DNA from 4 places in the Sporolactobacillus sp. KGMB 08714 genome. Region 3 is predicted to be linked to each of the others. Evidence: riboswitches for the same ligand, from Rfam matches in the RefSeq annotation. Region 3 holds a riboswitch; each other region holds the start of a gene.
What was found. Region 3 has a riboswitch for S-adenosylmethionine ahead of Q6A92_RS16540 (MetQ/NlpA family ABC transporter substrate-binding protein). Riboswitches for the same ligand answer to the same signal wherever they lie in the genome.
Positions count from the first base shown of each region.

Region 1: another riboswitch for S-adenosylmethionine. It lies ahead of Q6A92_RS17725 (hypothetical protein); the one in region 3 lies ahead of Q6A92_RS16540 (MetQ/NlpA family ABC transporter substrate-binding protein).
Region 2: another riboswitch for S-adenosylmethionine. It lies ahead of Q6A92_RS14490 (M20/M25/M40 family metallo-hydrolase); the one in region 3 lies ahead of Q6A92_RS16540 (MetQ/NlpA family ABC transporter substrate-binding protein).
Region 4: another riboswitch for S-adenosylmethionine. It lies ahead of Q6A92_RS02860 (vitamin B12 independent methionine synthase); the one in region 3 lies ahead of Q6A92_RS16540 (MetQ/NlpA family ABC transporter substrate-binding protein).

Region 1 is NZ_JAUUBW010000056.1:74,678-78,966, reverse strand. It holds gene Q6A92_RS17735 (MetQ/NlpA family ABC transporter substrate-binding protein) at 1-553, shown strand, start outside; gene Q6A92_RS17730 (LysR family transcriptional regulator) at 962-1,237, shown strand; SAM riboswitch class I at 1,343-1,447, shown strand; SAM riboswitch class I at 1,521-1,620, shown strand; gene Q6A92_RS17725 (hypothetical protein) at 1,632-1,973, shown strand; gene Q6A92_RS17720 (hypothetical protein) at 2,224-2,448, shown strand; gene Q6A92_RS17715 (YjcZ family sporulation protein) at 3,173-3,304, opposite strand; gene Q6A92_RS17710 (hypothetical protein) at 3,751-4,038, opposite strand.
Region 2 is NZ_JAUUBW010000034.1:72,321-76,609, forward strand. It holds gene Q6A92_RS14485 (MMPL family transporter) at 1-1,668, shown strand, start outside; SAM riboswitch class I at 2,024-2,135, shown strand; gene Q6A92_RS14490 (M20/M25/M40 family metallo-hydrolase) at 2,331-3,692, shown strand.
Region 3 is NZ_JAUUBW010000045.1:59,687-63,975, reverse strand. It holds gene Q6A92_RS16560 (helix-turn-helix transcriptional regulator) at 1-139, opposite strand, end outside; gene Q6A92_RS16555 (hypothetical protein) at 303-473, shown strand; gene Q6A92_RS16550 (methionine ABC transporter permease) at 470-1,132, opposite strand; gene Q6A92_RS16545 (methionine ABC transporter ATP-binding protein) at 1,134-2,147, opposite strand; gene Q6A92_RS16540 (MetQ/NlpA family ABC transporter substrate-binding protein) at 2,160-2,978, opposite strand; SAM riboswitch class I at 3,101-3,214, opposite strand; gene galE (UDP-glucose 4-epimerase GalE) at 3,365-4,289, opposite strand, start outside.
Region 4 is NZ_JAUUBW010000004.1:52,022-56,310, reverse strand. It holds gene Q6A92_RS02860 (vitamin B12 independent methionine synthase) at 895-2,025, opposite strand; gene Q6A92_RS02855 (hypothetical protein) at 2,115-2,363, shown strand; SAM riboswitch class I at 2,417-2,529, opposite strand; gene Q6A92_RS02850 (amidohydrolase) at 2,958-4,115, opposite strand; gene Q6A92_RS02845 (MetQ/NlpA family ABC transporter substrate-binding protein) at 4,251-4,289, opposite strand, start outside.

The DNA of each region.
Region 1 (4,289 bases), on a different contig from region 3:
TTTCTTGAACTTATATAATAAGCAGAATCATACAGATCTCGTGAGTGTCGGTAAAATACACATCGAACCCTTCGGCATTTATTCAAAGAAATATAAGAATGTCAGCGACATAAAGGACGGAGCGACCGTCCAGATAAGCAACAATAAAGCGGAACAGGGCCGCATCCTGATGCTGCTTGAGTCAAAGGGGCTCGTGAAAATCAAATCGGGCGTTGATAAGGTGACAGCGACACTCAATGATATCGACAATATCAAGCATTTAAAATTCCTGCAGCCGATCGATCCTGCGCTGCTGCCTAAGGCTTATCAAAATAACGCGGCCGACCTGTTTGCGATCAATACCAATTATGCGCTGCAGGCGAATCTGAATCCGAAAAAGGACGCGCTTATTCTTGAAGGATCGCAATCGCCTTATGCCAACGTCATTGCCGTTCGAAAGGGCGATCAGAACAAGAAAGCAATTAAGGAACTTGTAAAGGTGCTTCATTCGAAAACGATTCAGGATTTTATCAACACGAAGTATAAGGGAGCCATTCTTCCGGTCTCCGATTGAATTGAAGCGACCGGCAAATGATTTTAATGGAATAGGCACGACACAAAAGGATCCGTTTCCGGTCTGAAAAATCGGGAGCGGATTTTTACATAGGATCGTTTTACAATTGCAAAAGTCATATTCAGATAAATCATATATAAATAATAGGAATAATGATTGACAGATTGTACGATAGGGCGTAAGCTCGTAGCAATGATAAGCCTGATCAGAGATTCGAGAGAGCTGTTTTCCGCGAGGCTCGGAGAAAAGTGTATGATTAAATCGCTTTTATTGAAAGAGCATGAAAAAGGGTTCCTCCAAAATTTTTGATTGAAAGTGCTGCTTTATTGAAAAGACAACGATCTATGAATCTATGCCTCCGCAATTGGATTGCCCACATATAAGATGCTTCTAAAGGAAAGTGACTGAATGATGACGATTGATCAACTGGACGCCTTCCTTGCCGTTGTCAAATATCACAGTTTCCATCTGGCGGCGGAAAAACTCTTTTTATCACAGCCGTCGATCTCTTCCCGTATCCAGGCTCTGGAGAGAGAATTGAACGCGGAGCTCTTTGTAAAGAACGGGCGCGGTGTCAAATTGTCGGAACAGGGAGAGATTCTGATCCCTTATGCCAAACGTATGGTGGGTACTTATAAAAAAGCCTTATCGAAGCTGGAAAATGGAGATACAAAGAAAGACTGACAGGTCCGCGGTCGGAAATGAGGCAGCTCAATCCATGGATAGAGTTTTAAAAAAATGTTATTGACACAAGGAACGGTTTAAGATAGAATATAGTCAATTAAATAATTCTTATCAAGAGAGGCGGAGGGACTGGCCCGATGAAACCCGACAACCAGCACATAAAATTGTGTACGGTGTTAATTCCAGCAGATCTAATCTGGCAGATAAGAAAAATAAAACGACTGAAGCGGTTATTTTTCTTATAAAGGAAAAAATAATCGTTTTTATTTTTTAACTGCCATCATTCTTATCAAGAGAGGCGGAGGGACCGGCCCCGTGAAACCTCAGCAACGGACTCTTTTCAGAGCGCTGTGCTAATTCCGGACGATTAATGAAGATAAGAAGGGATGTAGAAGTGTTGAATCACGCGGATTATGCCTGTGTCGATAATTATCTGGACTTGTTTCTTTATGCCGGCGAACTTCACGATAAAAAATGGCAGGATGAAATTAAGGCTAAATTGGCCGAACTTCAAAGGAGCAGGCTTGGGCCGGCCGGACAGAAGGAAAAGAATCTGAAACAACAGTATCGTAAAGTAAATCGCCGGATTCTTGAATTGTATCGTCTGCACGGCTGCGATGTGAGGAAAGTCTCCGATCAATTTACAAAAGAGCTTTTCAGATTGAAGCAGAAAAGGCTGGATCTGGGACGCAAGATTGATCAACTGAACTGTCGGAATCAACAAATTTTCGGCTGAAATGACAGGTTGAAATGCTTGGCGGCGCAGTTTTGTTGGTTGATAGATAGAATTTTTTTATGAATCAGTTATGAAAAAAAGGCGTGAATACTGCTTTTCACGTCCTATTAGTGTTTCAATTTTTTTCAAACTGCAGATTTGCTTTGATTGTGTCCATTTTTCATGGTAAATTTAGGTTGTGGAGAGAGGCATCATCGAAAGGGTAAAACGTGCTTTTCTTCCGCAACTATCACATTTGGAGGAATTTACAATGGAAAAAACAGATATGATGAACCAATCAATGATGATGCCGATGGATATGATGATGATGATGGAAATGGAAAAAATGATGACTCAGATGAAGTACATGCATATGATGATGGAACGAATGTCGGGCAAGGACATGATGATGAACAAGGATGATATGATGAGCTGTATGCACAAATGTGATGAAATGATGTCCTCAATGATGGACATGATGGGGAAAATGAATTAACCTCTTATCTATCAAGGGGGTTCAGAGGATTAGGCAAGACTATGTACCGACTGTGTGTCGAAATATATAAATCAACGCTTCTCATCTGTTCACCTGAACTTATGAGAGGCTTCTTTTTTTCTCGCTTTTTCACACGCAGATAGACCTTTTTGATCGATTCATCCTCGATGCGGACAGTCTTTCTGCTTCGTTCGATGTGTTTTTAACACATCCAACTGCCAACCAATGGCGCGAACGGATCTTCTTCTGAAGCAAGTACGATGTATTTTATTGCATCTCCGGTAAGATCATCATGTGCTTTAAAATAAAAATTTTTATTTTATTCTCTTTGAACCTCCCTGCTCAAAAGAAGGCATTTTCTCTATGCCTTGGGCAAAAAAGGCCAGATAATCGGTATGTGTTTATTTCAATAGATAGCATAAAATGTATTTAAACACGCAAAGCATCCCCCTCTATTAAAATGGCGGCACATACAATATGTATGGAAAGACAATGAATCTTTATAATAGACAAACAATTAACCGCGGCAAGATTAATCAGCTTACATTTTCATACAGACCGGCGAAGCAGTCCAAGCTAAAGCTTTGCAACATTCCTTGCGTGCCTGATTATATTCCGGCCTCTTACAAGCCGTTTTGAAAGTTCAAAAGGGCACCTCACGGGGGTACCCTTTTGGAGGGGTGATGCATACATGGGTTATGGATCCGGATACGGCGTCACCTGATCAATAAACGAAAGCAGCGCCGACGATAATCAACAGAATAAACAGAACAACAATCAGAGCAAAGCTGCTGACGGGATTGTACCCGCCGCCGCAATATCCGCCGTCATATCCCAAAGCGAAGCACCTCCTTATCACGTGGTAATATACTATATGAGCGGACAAGCGATCATGAAGGGGACAAATGGATAGATAAAAAAACCTAATTAAGGGATCAAGTGATTGAGAATAAAAAAAGATGTGTCTGCAGATAGAAAAATCCCTAGTGACAATTACAAAAGTTAAATAATGTCACTTTATCGCCGTTCACGAAAATATACCGCGGTTCGTCTGAACAGAGATCATCGCGCAGCAGTAGGAAAACCAGTAAACCACAAAAGACAGCGGCGTTCAAAAGGTCGGCAGCCAATACCCTTAAATCGGCCATAATCAGAGTACAAATCAGACTTCATTTATGTCCTTTCCCGCAATTCCGCCGATCGAAGCGGTCTTTTTCATTTAATGGCCACGAATCCGGATGGGCGGGAACGGCACTCAGAAAAAAAGGGGAACCTGAGCGGATTCCCTTTTCCGATAAACTATCAATACGGAGTCGGCAAATGTGTTCCTGGCGCGTGCCACCATGATTCAACTGTTTTCCAGGCAGTATGGTAGTCGTGCCCTCTTCCCATTAAATAACCAATTGCAACAGCTTCTCTTAATGCATGTTCATAGCCGAGATGCTGGGCTTCGCGCAAACCGTGGCTGACGGCGGGACCGATCAAATGAAGTACATGCTGCTCCTCGCTTACGGGCCGCTGGTACAAACCCGGATCTGTATTTCTGTAATCATGATAATACGAAGCATCAAATGGTTGAGCAAAGTTCATGCCTCTGCGCCTCCCGAAGTTTTAAATACTTTTTTAATTTATGCGCGTCTGGGGATGAGCGGAATAGGCAATAAGCATGTTTTGTTAAAGGAACTTCGGGATGCCGCTCTGCCTGTCGGTGCGAGGATAGGACGCAGCTGTGGAATGATCTTTTCTTTTTATGAACGATTCTGAGAATCGTGCGCGAAACACGGCATGACCATATAGAAAGTATCCGATCCGCTTACACCTATAGGCTCCGGCTGAATACA
Region 2 (4,289 bases), on a different contig from region 3:
GATACGGAAAAAGGCGTTCAGCAGATGCAAAGCGTACTCTCGCAGATATCCGTCGGCATTAAATCGGGGGCTTCAGGCACCGCGGAAATGGAAAGAAAAGTCCATACCGCCCGGACTCAGCTGGCACAGCTGCAGTCCGGCCAGACGCAGCTTCAGAGCGGCTATCATAAAGTTGCGCAAAACCTGCGAACCCTGTCCGCGCAGCTGAATCAATTTACTACGGCGTCCGGGAGCCGGCCGGCCATTGACACAAGCGAGCTGGAGCAAACAATGGGGCAAATTCAAACTAATCTGAATGCTTATTTAGCCGTTCATCCCGAGGCGATGCAGGATGCCCATTTCCGCCTGTTCGTTGCGGCCCTGCAGCAACTGCTGGCGGAAATGAAAAATACGCAGGCGGCTGCGCAAGCGGAAATCAGCCGCCAGACGCAAATGGAAAAGGCAAAAATCAATCAGCTGAATACAGGGATCAAAGCTCTGGCCGATGCCGCGGACCAGCTGAACAGCCAGTCGACAAAAATTACAGATGGACTTGGAGCGTTTCAGTCCGGCCTGGCGCAGCTGGATACGGGGCTTGCTCAGCTTGAAAGCGGTCTGAATCAGGCAGGCAGCGGCCAGGATCAGACGGTGAAAAGCTCATCGAAAATCAGCGATGCTTTAAATCAAATTGCCTCCGGCCAGGCGCAGCTGAAAAACGGGTCCGGCCAGATTCAGGATCAAATGAAGAGTTTGTCCGTGGGATTAGCTCAAGGGGCCGACGGTGCGGAGAAAATTAAAAACGGTATCAATTCGGCCAATGATTTTATGAACAACTGGACGAAAGTTCCTTATGAGCAATCGGGTATTTATGTCCCGAGTAAGATCTTTGACAATAAAGATTTTCAATCTGCACTCAATAATTATATGAGCGGCAATGGGAAGATAACCAAGATTCAGGTGAAGATGAAGGATGATCCTTACTCAAATGAAGGCATCGCTCATTTCAAACAATTGAAAGACGAACTTCCCTCTGTTCTGAAAGGGACAAAGTTGGAGAATGCCCGCATCGGCATCAGCGGGACGGCCAGCTTTAACAATGATTTGAGGCAGCTTTCGAGTTCCGACTATCAAAGGGCTGTCACTTATGTCATTATCGGCGTCTTTATTGCCCTTACTATCGTCTTACGTTCGTTCAGCATGCCGATTTACCTGATGGCTTCGCTGCTGCTGACTTATTTTTCATCGATGGGGTTCGCAGAGCTGATTTTTACCAGACTGGGTCACTACGCCGGTTTAACATGGGAGACGCAATTTTTCGGCTTTATTGTCCTTATCTCCTTAGGAATTGACTACTCGATTTTTGTCATGACACGATTCAATGAATATATGAAGATGGAGATTAAAGAACGGATGCTCCTGACCCTCTGGCATATGGGCAGTGTCATTTTTTCGGCGGTTATCATCCTGAGTGGAACTTTCGCTGCCATGATGCCGTCCGGAATGCTATCGCTTGTCGAGATTTCTACTGTTGTCATTATTGGTTTGATTCTCTACGCCGTCATTATCATTCCGCTTTTTGTTCCGGTCATGGTCAAATTCTTCGGCCGTGGGAACTGGTGGCCGTTCCTGCCGAAGAAAACAGGAACAAGTGATGACGGCAAAGGAGTCCTATCCGATCAGTCGCTCTAAGTGGATCCAGCCTGCTCACGTTCAGTAAAAAAAAACACGGCGGCTTCTTTTATTTGAGATGGGAATTATCAAGAGTGCGGATAGAGTATAATTATCAGAAGAAAAGAGAGAAGGCTGTCTCCTCCCTTTTCTTTTCATTGCGTCCGCCATGGCATAGATTTTGAAGGCTTTAATTTCATTTTCGCAGAGTCGCCGAATGATGCGTCCTTTCAAGGATTTTTCTGACCGGCTATCCGGAGGTCAGAGTTAAATTGCCATTTATCATTAAAAACACATAAAAATAATATGATTTAGCATTGACAATCCAAATCGAATTTCCTATGATTAAATCAACAATTGAATGAGTGCTGAGAATTTCTTATCCAGAGCGGCGGAGGGACTTGCCCTATGAAACCCGACAACCAGCACGGACAGTAGTATCCCGTGTATGGTGTTAATTCAAGCAGATTTATCTGTAAAGATGAGAAAACAGGCGTACGAGTCGGAGATGCTTGCTGTTTTCTTTTTACAGAAAACGGCATTTTTATTTATTATTGTAATTATTTGTAAAAAGATGCAGATGTCAAATCGATTAAGGTGGGCGCTATACATAATGAAAGACCATTTTCAGACACGGCAATTGCAAACAGGCAACACAAAAAATATTAAAAGAGGGTAAAGTCATGAGTGAAAGAGATGAGATTGTTGAACGATACAAAAAATATCTGGCCGATTACATCGCATTTCCATCTGTATCGGCTCAAAATACGTCCATTAAGGAAACAGCGGATTTTCTGACCGGATTATTCAGAACGGCCGGCGGGCATTCCGAAACACTCACAGATTATAAATATCCGTTGGTGTATGCCGACTTTCAGTCAAGCGATCCGGAAAAAAACAAGACAACTCTTTTATTTTATAATCACTATGATGTTCAGCCGCCTGAGCCGCTCGATGAATGGAACTCTGATCCGTTTACATTGACTGAGACTGAAGGCAGGCTGATTGGACGCGGTGTTTCAGACTGCAAAGGTGAACTGATCGTGCGGCTCACCGCCTTGAAGATTTATGAGCACGAGCATGGAGACTTTCCCTGCCGGGTTAAGTTTTTTGTGGAAGGCGCAGAAGAAATTGCCAGTCGGAATCTGGAGGATTATTTAAAAAAATATGCCGATCTTTTCCAGGCAGACCTCGTTGTCTGGGAAGGCGGATCGAAGACGGCTGAAGGGAAACTGGAAATTACAGGCGGGAACAAGGGCATCAGCTGCTTTGACCTAGTGGCCAGAACCGGAAAAGACGATATTCATTCATCTTCAGCAGCTTACATTGAAGGACCGGGGTGGCGCCTTGCCCAGGCATTATCGACTCTGCGGGATGTTGAAACAGGAAAAATTCTGGTTGATGGATTTTATGATGACGTTGAGCAGCCGTCGCAGCGAGCCAGAGACCTCATTAACAAGATGAACCTGGATAAGAATGCGATAAAAACATTGCATGGACTGACGCGGCCCTTCTTATTTGAGAATATTAAGGAAGCTTATGCTTTTGAACCGACGATCAATATCGCCGGGCTGACCAGCGGCTATGAGGGTGAAAGCGTTAAAACGGTTCTTCCGCATACAGCCAGGGCAAAGATTGATTGCCGGCTGGTACCGCACCAGGACCCTGCCGATATTCAGGAAAAGGTGCAGAAGTACCTAATTAAACGGGGATTCACTGATGTAAAAGTAGAATACCTGATGGGAGAAAAAAGCTACCGTTCCGATCTGGACGCGCCCATTGTTCAGGATGTACTCAAGGTGGCGGCAGATGTCTATGGCGGAGCAGATCAGTTACAATTGGTGCCGACAAGTTCAGGAACGGGGCCGATGTATCTGTTTCATCATTATCTTCATGCACCCCTGATGTCCTTTGGTGTCAGCGATCCGGGTTCGGGAGCCCATTCACCGAATGAGCATATTCACTTAAGTGATTATGATAAAGGCATTGATTTTGTCACAGCCATTTTTGAAAAACTAGCCCAGAAAACTGAACCGGTTCAGTAACAACAGGAGTGGGTACCATTCACCATTTGAACAGCTTCACTATATAGGTTATACTTCTTCTCTTTTACAAGACTGTCCTTTCGGCAAGTCAGCTTTGAAGATGACAGATAAATTGGCAGAAAATAGATCCCTGTTTATCGAATGACACTCATACATTTTGCCAGATCGGGCATGTGGAAATATCGTTTTTTAATGGAGGATTTTCAGCTTGTAACACTGTTTCGGCAGAAAGCGGCGGACTTTGCTTGGTCACCTGTTCATATGATGAATCTTTCCATACTGTGAGATCGCGGATGAAAAGCAACGGGTTATGTCTATGTCATTTTGCTCGCCCACTGCACTGCATGAGCGGAATAGTAAGCGTGCTGTTTCTGTTTAACCTGGAGAGGAGCCTTTTAAGCGATCCGAAACATGGCATATGATGCGGCGTTTTGCCGGACATAAACGGGAGATTGTTAATCGGGTTAACTCGTGTCAGCGTGCCTTGCTTTGATAAATGCTGATTCGCTATTGTATTGAAAATTATTTATCGCCGATCTGTCGGAATTAATCCAAGAATTCATATGTCAATACTTATTCAACCTTTACACTTATTAA
Region 3 (4,289 bases):
GCATCAGTGAAGGCACATAATCCCCCTTTTCGATAGAGGCAATGGTCTGTCTTGTAACACTGACTTTGTCCGCCAATTGAGACTGCGTCCAATCATGGCGCGCCCGAAGTTCTTTAACATGATTTTGAATGCGCGGCACTTGATCACCCCAGACTGATTATGTCCAGTCAATCTAACATAATGTTAAACCAGTTTAACATTTACAGCTTACATGTTAATAAGAACAATGTCAATGCTTTCATTGCCGGAAATTGGACCCGCGACCGGCCCGGATCGCTGAATGACGGCCGGGATAGCAGCGTATGAAGCAGCAGACGCTGGAAGCTGTCAAACCGGCCGAAAAAATGAGCAGCGCCGCCGTTGCACCTCGGCAGACGCTGCTATGCAAACATTTCATTCGTTCATCAGAAAAACAGCCGGTCCGCTTTTTTTCTGCGGACCGGCTGCCTGTTTCGGAAGGTTTTATATTTTAGTTTTTCTTCAGTCTCCTTGCAACCACATTGCCGGCCGACTGGATAATCTGGACGATGACAATCAGGATAATGATCACGGCATACATCACGTCCGGCTGAAAACGGACATAGCCGAACTGATAAGCGAGATCGCCAAGGCCGCCCGCTCCGACAAAACCGGCCATCGCCGTTTCGCCGATCAGTCCGATTGTCGCGATCGTCAGGCCGAGAATAATCGAAGAACGTGCTTCGCGAATAACCACGTTCCAGATAATTTTCGTTGTCGAAATGCCCATTGACTGGTATGCCTCAATAATCCCCCGGTCAACTTCAAGCATGGCCGATTCTATCAGACGTGCTATGTACGGCGCACAGGCAACGACCAAGGGGACAATGACCCCGCGGACGCCGATCGTCGTTCCGGCGACCAGCTTTGTAAACGGAAGAATAAAAAATAACAGAATGATGAAGGGAATCGACCGGATCACATTAATAAACGCATTGAGAAATGTGTAGACAGACAGATTCTCTGCCTGGCCTCCCTTACGTGTCAGCACCAGAAAGACACCGAGCGGAATGCCGATAAGAATGGAAATAAGCAGAGAAATCACGGTCATCTGCATCGTCTCGATAAATCCCTGCCAGATCGCGCCGCCCCATTGATTCAAAAAGTCCGCCATGTCAGTCGTTCACCTCTTCCACAATAATCCCTTCGTCCTGCAAAAAACGAACTGCGGCTTCAATCTGCTCCGGCTCTCCTTTGAGATGCACCAGAAGACTGCCGATCGACTGATCCTTCAATTGATCGATGCCGCCGGCAATAATGCTCGGCAGGACATCAAACCGTCTGGCAAGCGTCGCAAGAGACGGATCCTTGGCCGATTCGCCCAGAAAAGTCAGATTGACTAATTGACCGGAAGCAAGCAAATCTTGCAGCAGTTTCGCAGGAATGCCGAACCGCGATTCGCTGCGGACAAATTGTTTGGTCATCGCTTCTTTCGGCCGGGCGAATATGTCGACCACCGATCCCGTTTCAACGATTCGCCCCTTCTCCATGACGGCGACCCGGTCGCAGATACGCTGGATCACATTGAGCTCATGGGTAATCAGAAAGATTGTAATGCCGAGTTCTTTGTTGACCCTGAGCAGAAGTTCAAGGATCGAATCCGTTGTATTCGGATCAAGCGCACTCGTCGCTTCATCGCTGAGCAGCACTTCCGGCTCATGGGCCAGAGCGCGGGCGATCGCCACACGCTGTTTCTGTCCTCCTGAAAGCTGGCTCGGGAAAGCCTTGCTTCGATCGCTCAGGCCGACGATTTCCAGATATTTTTCCGTTCTCTGCTTAATTTTTTCTTTGGGAACGCCTTCCAATTTAAGCGGAATCGCGACATTGTCATAAACATCGGCCGTCGCCAGCAGATTGTAGCCCTGAAAGATCATGCCTATTTTCCGGCGCAGCTTCTGCAGATCCTTCCTGCCGAGAGAAAGGACATCCACATCGTCGACAAAGATTTTCCCTGCGGTCGGCCTTTCAAGCAGGTTCACGCAGCGGATCAATGTACTTTTCCCGGCCCCGCTGTAACCGATCACGCCGAATATCTCGCCTTTATTAATCTCCACGGATACGTCTTTCAAAGCTTCAATTTTATTCTTACCCACTTTAAACGTCTTTGACACATGCTCCAGCTTGATCAAAATGTTTCCTCCTTACCATGCAGGAACAACGGAACCGCCGAACGTTTTCTGAATATATGCCTTGACTTCGGCAGATTGATAGTATTTTTCTACCTGTTTCACGACTTTATCATTCTTGTTATCTGTACGAACGACAAAATAGTTGGCATATGGATTATTAACGAGCGGTTCGTGGAAGATGGAATCTTTTAAAACCGTCAGGCCGGCGCCCATCGCAAAATTCGTGTTGATTGCCGCAGCGGTTACTTCATTGAGCTGTGCCGGAAGCTGGGCGGCATCCAGTTCAACGATCTGCAGATTTTTCGGATTGCTGATGACGTCTCTTTTTGTCGACGTGATGCCCGCCCCTTTCTTCAGCTTAATCACGCCGGCTTTCTCAAACAGCTGCAGCGCACGAAGTTCGTTGGCCGGATCGTTCGGTACGGCGATTTTGTCTCCGTTTTTAAGATCCTTTAAATTTTTAATCTTCTTGGAATAGATACCCATCGGGAAAGCAACCGTTTTAAATGCATCTGTGATTTTATACCCTTTATTTGAAATCTGGTCCTTTAGAAAGGGCATTGTCTGATAACTGTTTGCATCCAGTTCCTTATCGTTCAGTGCCGTATTCGGCGTGTTGTAATCATTGAAAACTTTCAGATGAATCGTGAGCCCGTCTTTCTTTGCCAGTTTGGCCACTTCTTCCATGATCTGCTGGTGCGGGCCGCCGGTTACTCCGACCGTGATTTCCTTCGTGCTCAATCCGCTCGCAGAACTGCTGCCGCACGCGGTCAGCACAAAAATCAAAGAAACAATCAGGACAGCCGACAAAACTCCTGTAAACTTTTTCAAACCGTTTTCCCCCTGTATTTTTACATGATAACTATAATTGCCAGCCTTCAAATACTTCCTTCCAGAGAAATTCGGCAATAAAAAAGCTTCTCTGTTAAGAGAAGCTTTATCGATCCGATCTTCTCTTATCTTTCAAAATCCGAAAAAGGATTCTGCAGGAATTGGCACCTGAATTAACATAACAATTAGGTTGCCGGGCTTCATCGGGCCAGTCCCTCCGCCGCTCTGGATAAGAATGTATTCAATTGGCCAATGATTTGATTTTACCTCGAAATCAGGACGATGTCAAAAAATTGTCGATAATGCCTGAAGATTAAAATTTTCCTGTCTAAACGAGCGGCTCCTGACGGCCGGGCAGCCGATTCCGATGGATAAAAAACGATGCATCAGTTTGCTTTCACTGAAGCATAGCCCTTCGGATGGCTGCTGTGCCAGGACCAGGCGTCAGCCAGAATTTCCGGGATACTCGTGTGTTCAGGCTTCCAGCCGAGGATCTTCTTCGCCTTGTCTGAAGAAGCGATCAGCGTGCTTGGATCGCCGGCGCGGCGCGGCGCTATTTCCGCCGGTATGGCCCTGCCGGTTACCCGGCGCGCCGCTTCGATAATTTCTTTCACAGAGAAGCCTTCACTCGATCCGAGATTGAAAACATCGCTTTGCCCGCCTTTCAGCAGGTAGGCGAGCGCCAGGCGATGGGCGGCAATCAGGTCCTCAATGTGCACATAATCGCGGATGCATGTGCCGTCCTTTGTCGGATAATCATCGCCGAAAATCAGAATCCTGTCGCGCTCGCCGGCCGCCGTCTGCAGCACAATCGGTATCAGATGGGTCTCCGGGTGGTGGTCTTCACCGATCTTGCCCGTTTTGCTCGCTCCGGCCACGTTGAAATAGCGCAAGGCGACAAAACGCATGCCGTAGGCACGGTCGCACCATTTCATCATTTTTTCCATCGTCAGCTTCGTTTCTCCGTACGGATTGGTCGGCCGAGTCGGCATCGTTTCGGTAATCGGCACCTGTTCCGGCTCGCCGTAAGTTGCCGCCGTCGACGAGAAGACAATATGTCTGACATCGTTTTCCTGCATCACTTCAAGCAGAATCTGCATGCCGTAGACGTTATTATTGAAATACTTCAGCGGTTTTTCAACCGACTCGCCGACCAGAGAATTGGCGGCGAAATGGATGACACCTTCAATTTTTTCCTTTTTAAAAACCGAATCGAGGAACCTTTTGTCACGGATATCGCCCTGATAAAATTTGGCATCCGGATGCAGCGCTTCTCTGTGCCCGGTCTGCAGGCTGTCGACAACGACGACG
Region 4 (4,289 bases), on a different contig from region 3:
TCGCGCCGGAACTCGAAAATGGGCCCGCCGCATCTGAGCGTGTACATACCGGTTATAAGACTTCCGTCTGAATGATTTAACGGCGCGTGATTGGTTCCCTTTCTCTGATTTTCAGATCATCTGTTATCGGATGGATTGACATTGACGAATGAAAATGTGTACGCGTAAAGGCACGAATCAGCAGTCTTTCATTAAAATAAGCAGTCATTCCATGACCGGTGCACAGATTTGATGAAAAAAGTCTCCTGTCATAAAAATGAGCTGCCACGCGATAAAAAGAATCTGCGCACCCATGCCGAAACGCCGGGCAGTCGCACCGAATCAGGCCAGAGTCGCACCGAAACAGGTCTAGGTCGCACCGAATCACTGGAATGTCGCACCAAATCTTCAGTAAGTCGCACCGAATCAGGCCAGAGTTGCGCCGAATCTGGGCAGTCGCACCGAAACAGGTCTAGGTCGCACCGAATCGCCAAAATGTTGCACCGAATCACTGGAATGTCGCACCAAATCTTCAGTAAGTCGCACCGAATCAGGCCAGAGTCGCGCCGAATCTGGGCAGTCGCACCGAAACAGGTCTAGGTCGCACCGAATCGCCAAAATGTTGCGCCGAATCGGGCCAGAGTCGCGCCGAAATTCAAATTGAACCCGGCTGAAGTCAACACGACTAGAAATTCCTCCATTTTATATTCTTCCATCTCTTTATTTTATTCCTATCATTTTATTTTGATCGATTTGATGCATAGTCCGGTACTGTTGCGCATCAACATTCGCTCTCGGTAAAGGACTTGTTTGTTCAGTGATCAATTTTTTTGCAAATAAAAATTTATGTTGAAAAATGCTGTTTCTATAAACGAAAAGGGTTCGATCAGGCTTTTGTTAGTGACGGCAAATGAGTCAATCTGCTTCCGCCCAGACGTTCTTTGCGGTATCGACGACCAGCTTTAACTTGGCCCACTGCTGTGCTTCGGTTAATTGATTTCCCTCTTCAGTCGAGGCAAAACCGCATTGTGTCGACAGACAGAGATTGTCCAGCGGGACATATTCTGTTGCTTCCTTAATGCGCTTTTTCAGCAGCGCCTCAGATTCAAGTTCCGGAAATTTTGAAGTGACGAGGCCCAGCACTATTTTCTTGCCCGATTTCCCGGCAAAAATTTCCCTGAGCGGTGAAAAGTCTCCGGAACGTTCATTATCGTATTCCAGAAAGTAACCGTCGACATGAAGCCGGGACAGATATTCTGCCACAGGACCGTAACCGCCCGAGAACAAGAAGGTCGAGCGGAAGTTGCCGCGGCAGATATGGGTGGTAATCGTCAGATCTTCCGGCCGGCCTTTCAGCGCCTCGTTGATCACGGTCACGGCGTCCTCTGACAATTGTTCATATTTCGCTTTCTCACCAGCATCTTTCGCACGGATGATCTGGTTGATCAGAAAAGCCCAGGTTGTATCGTCAAGCTGTAAATAACGACAGCCCAAATCGTAAAAATGTTGGATTGTCTCCCGGTATGCGGCTGCCAGATCGTTCAGAAAGTCTGCGCGGGAATGATAAAAATTGACTGCCTCATCATCGCGATGATCGCGGAAATAGAGCGTCGGGCTGGGGATTGTCTGCTTTGCGAGGATTCCTTCCGGAACGATGCTTTTCAGAAAGCTGAAGGCGGCAAAAAACGGGTGATCGGGATTATATGAAACTTTGTCGATAAAACGGACATTGGTGTCGCGTGTTTTAGCGCCTTTAAACTTGTAGCTTTTGTTCTGTGAGTACGTCTCGACGCCGTTCAGTCCGGCAAGAAAATCCAGATGCCACCAGCTGCGGCGAAATTCGCCGTCCGTAACGGCTTTCAGTCCCAGATCGATTTGCCTGTTCACGATGTTTCTAATCTCTTCATTTTCTGTTTCGGTCAATGCTGCCCGATTAATCTCTCCTGACGCAAATTTTTCCCGTGCGGATTTTAATGCCGCCGGTCTTAGCAGGCTTCCTACCTGGTCGAATCTGAAAGGTGCTTTTTTGGCTGTGATAACGGTCATTTCTTTTCCCCCTAAAAGTGTTTTTCTATGAATGAAACATAGTTGCCAAGTTGATGATTTTTTCCACTGGCCGCTGCGGATCGGTGCCCGTGGCTCCGGATCCGAAAAAAAGCGGTTTGCTGCCGATTACCGGCTTTTCGGCGGATTTGGCAGGAAGCGATCAGGCGCATCGGGGCCGTTGCGAAGGATCGCAGCGGCATCCGGCCGTCCCTACGCGCGGCTGCCCGCTTCTCCTGCCTGTCCTGAAGGACCCGCGTCAGGTTTTCGAGGCTCTGTACAAGCAGCACCCGCCTGAAAGTCCGCTGCCTGTACTACTGAATAAGCGCCATTTTGCCTGATTGCAAAATAAAAAGCCTTCTCCGGGAAGAAGAAGGCTGTATGCTCAGGTCTCTTCTTATCCCTCAGCCGCTTGGCTGCAGCTGCTGGGATTAGCACCTTGTCGCTTATATTACGACGGTTGCTGAAGTGTCATCGGGCCAGTCCCTCGACTTCTCTTGATAAGAAAATAAATGATCCATTTATTCGGTTGTTTATGAGTGTACGACAAACGGACGTTTTTTTCAAGCTTTTTTTTGAAGATTTAAAACATCCGATCTTACTTAATCGAGAAGCGCTGCAATTAAATGGCGTGGAGCCTTCCTCATTTCTCCTGCAGCCTGATATTTTTTCGGATGTTTATCAGAATATAGAATTAATCCGGCTTTCTATTTTGAAACGGATCGGCCCATGGCGATCCGTTTTTGGGATGACGGCAAATCTATATTATTACGATTATCGGCAAGGTTGGATCATCCGGGCAGGGGACTGGTCTTGGCCGGCGGTGAATCTTCAGGACCCCGATCGCGAAAGAAAATGGGTTTTTCAGAATCGTATTTTATCTCCTCGGCTGACTTTCTCAAAAATTTTAAATATGGCCTTCTGGCTTTGCTTTTTTATAGATTGCCGACTTTTTTCAGCATGGAAACGGCAAGATTAGCAAAAAATTTTGCGCTCGGGAGAATGGCTTTTTCATCAATGATCAGATCCGGATGATGGAGTCCGGAATTTCCGGACACGCCCATAAAGAAGAAGACGCCGGGGATTTTCCGGCGGTATTCGGCAAAGTCTTCACCGGCAAACGACGGGTCCGGTGTAATCACCTTCAATCCGGAAGCTTCTGCGATCGGGCGCGACCAGCCGGCGAGCTTCTCGTCGTTGACTGTAGCCGGTTCGATTCGTCTGTAATGGAGCGTGCCTTTCGCACCGAGACCGGAAGCGATGTTCTTAATTATATGTTCCATTTTCAGCGGAATCCGATCGCGGACAGGATCTTCGAATGTGCGGACGGTACCTTCAAACTGAGCGGCCGGCGGAACGACATTCCATGTTTTCCCCGCTTCAAGCCGGGTCACACTGATTACAACGCTGCTGAGCGGCGAGAGATTGCGGGAGACAATCGTCTGCAGTGCCGTGATGATGTGCGAAGCAACGACAATCGGGTCAATGCCATTCTGCGGTGCCGCAGCATGTGTGCCGACGCCTTCAATATCGACAGTGAAGCGGTCGACGGCTGCCATCAATGGGCCGCCCTTTATACCGATCGTTCCGGTCGGCAGATCGGGCATGTCATGCATGCCAAAGACCGCCCGGGCGTCGTCCAGTACACCGGAGTCGACCACCTGCCGGCCGCCGCCGCCGTTTTCTTCCGCCGGCTGGAAAATGATCTTCACCGTACCTTCAAGATCCGCTTTATGTTCATTCAGCAGCAGTGCCGCACCAAGAATGGAGGCGGTGTGGAAATCGTGGCCGCATGCATGCATCTTGCCGGGAACCTTCGATGCAAACGGAAGACCGGTTGTCTCCTGAACCGGCAGAGCATCAATATCGGCACGCAGGCCGATGACCGGTCCCGGCTTATTGCCGCGGATGACGGCCAATACGCCGGTTTTCAGCGGGAGATCAAGCAGTTCAATCCCGGCATCGGTGAGCCATCTTTTCAGCTTTTTCGTTGTTTCATATTCCTCAAAAGAAAGTTCCGGATACTCGTGCAGTTCGCGCCGGTATGCAATAAGTTTTTGTCCGAGATCGGTATTTGAATAAGTTTGTGGCAAAACATACTCTCCTCCTGTGCGATATTAGTTGTTTCAGTCGGCTCTAAAAGGTATCCTTACATTAAATTGCCGTTCAAGAGTCAGCGGAAAACGGGACATATCAACTTAATGTCACGTCCGCCGATACGACATTTACTACTGATTCTGTTGTTCTTTTTTAAAGGCTGCCTTGAC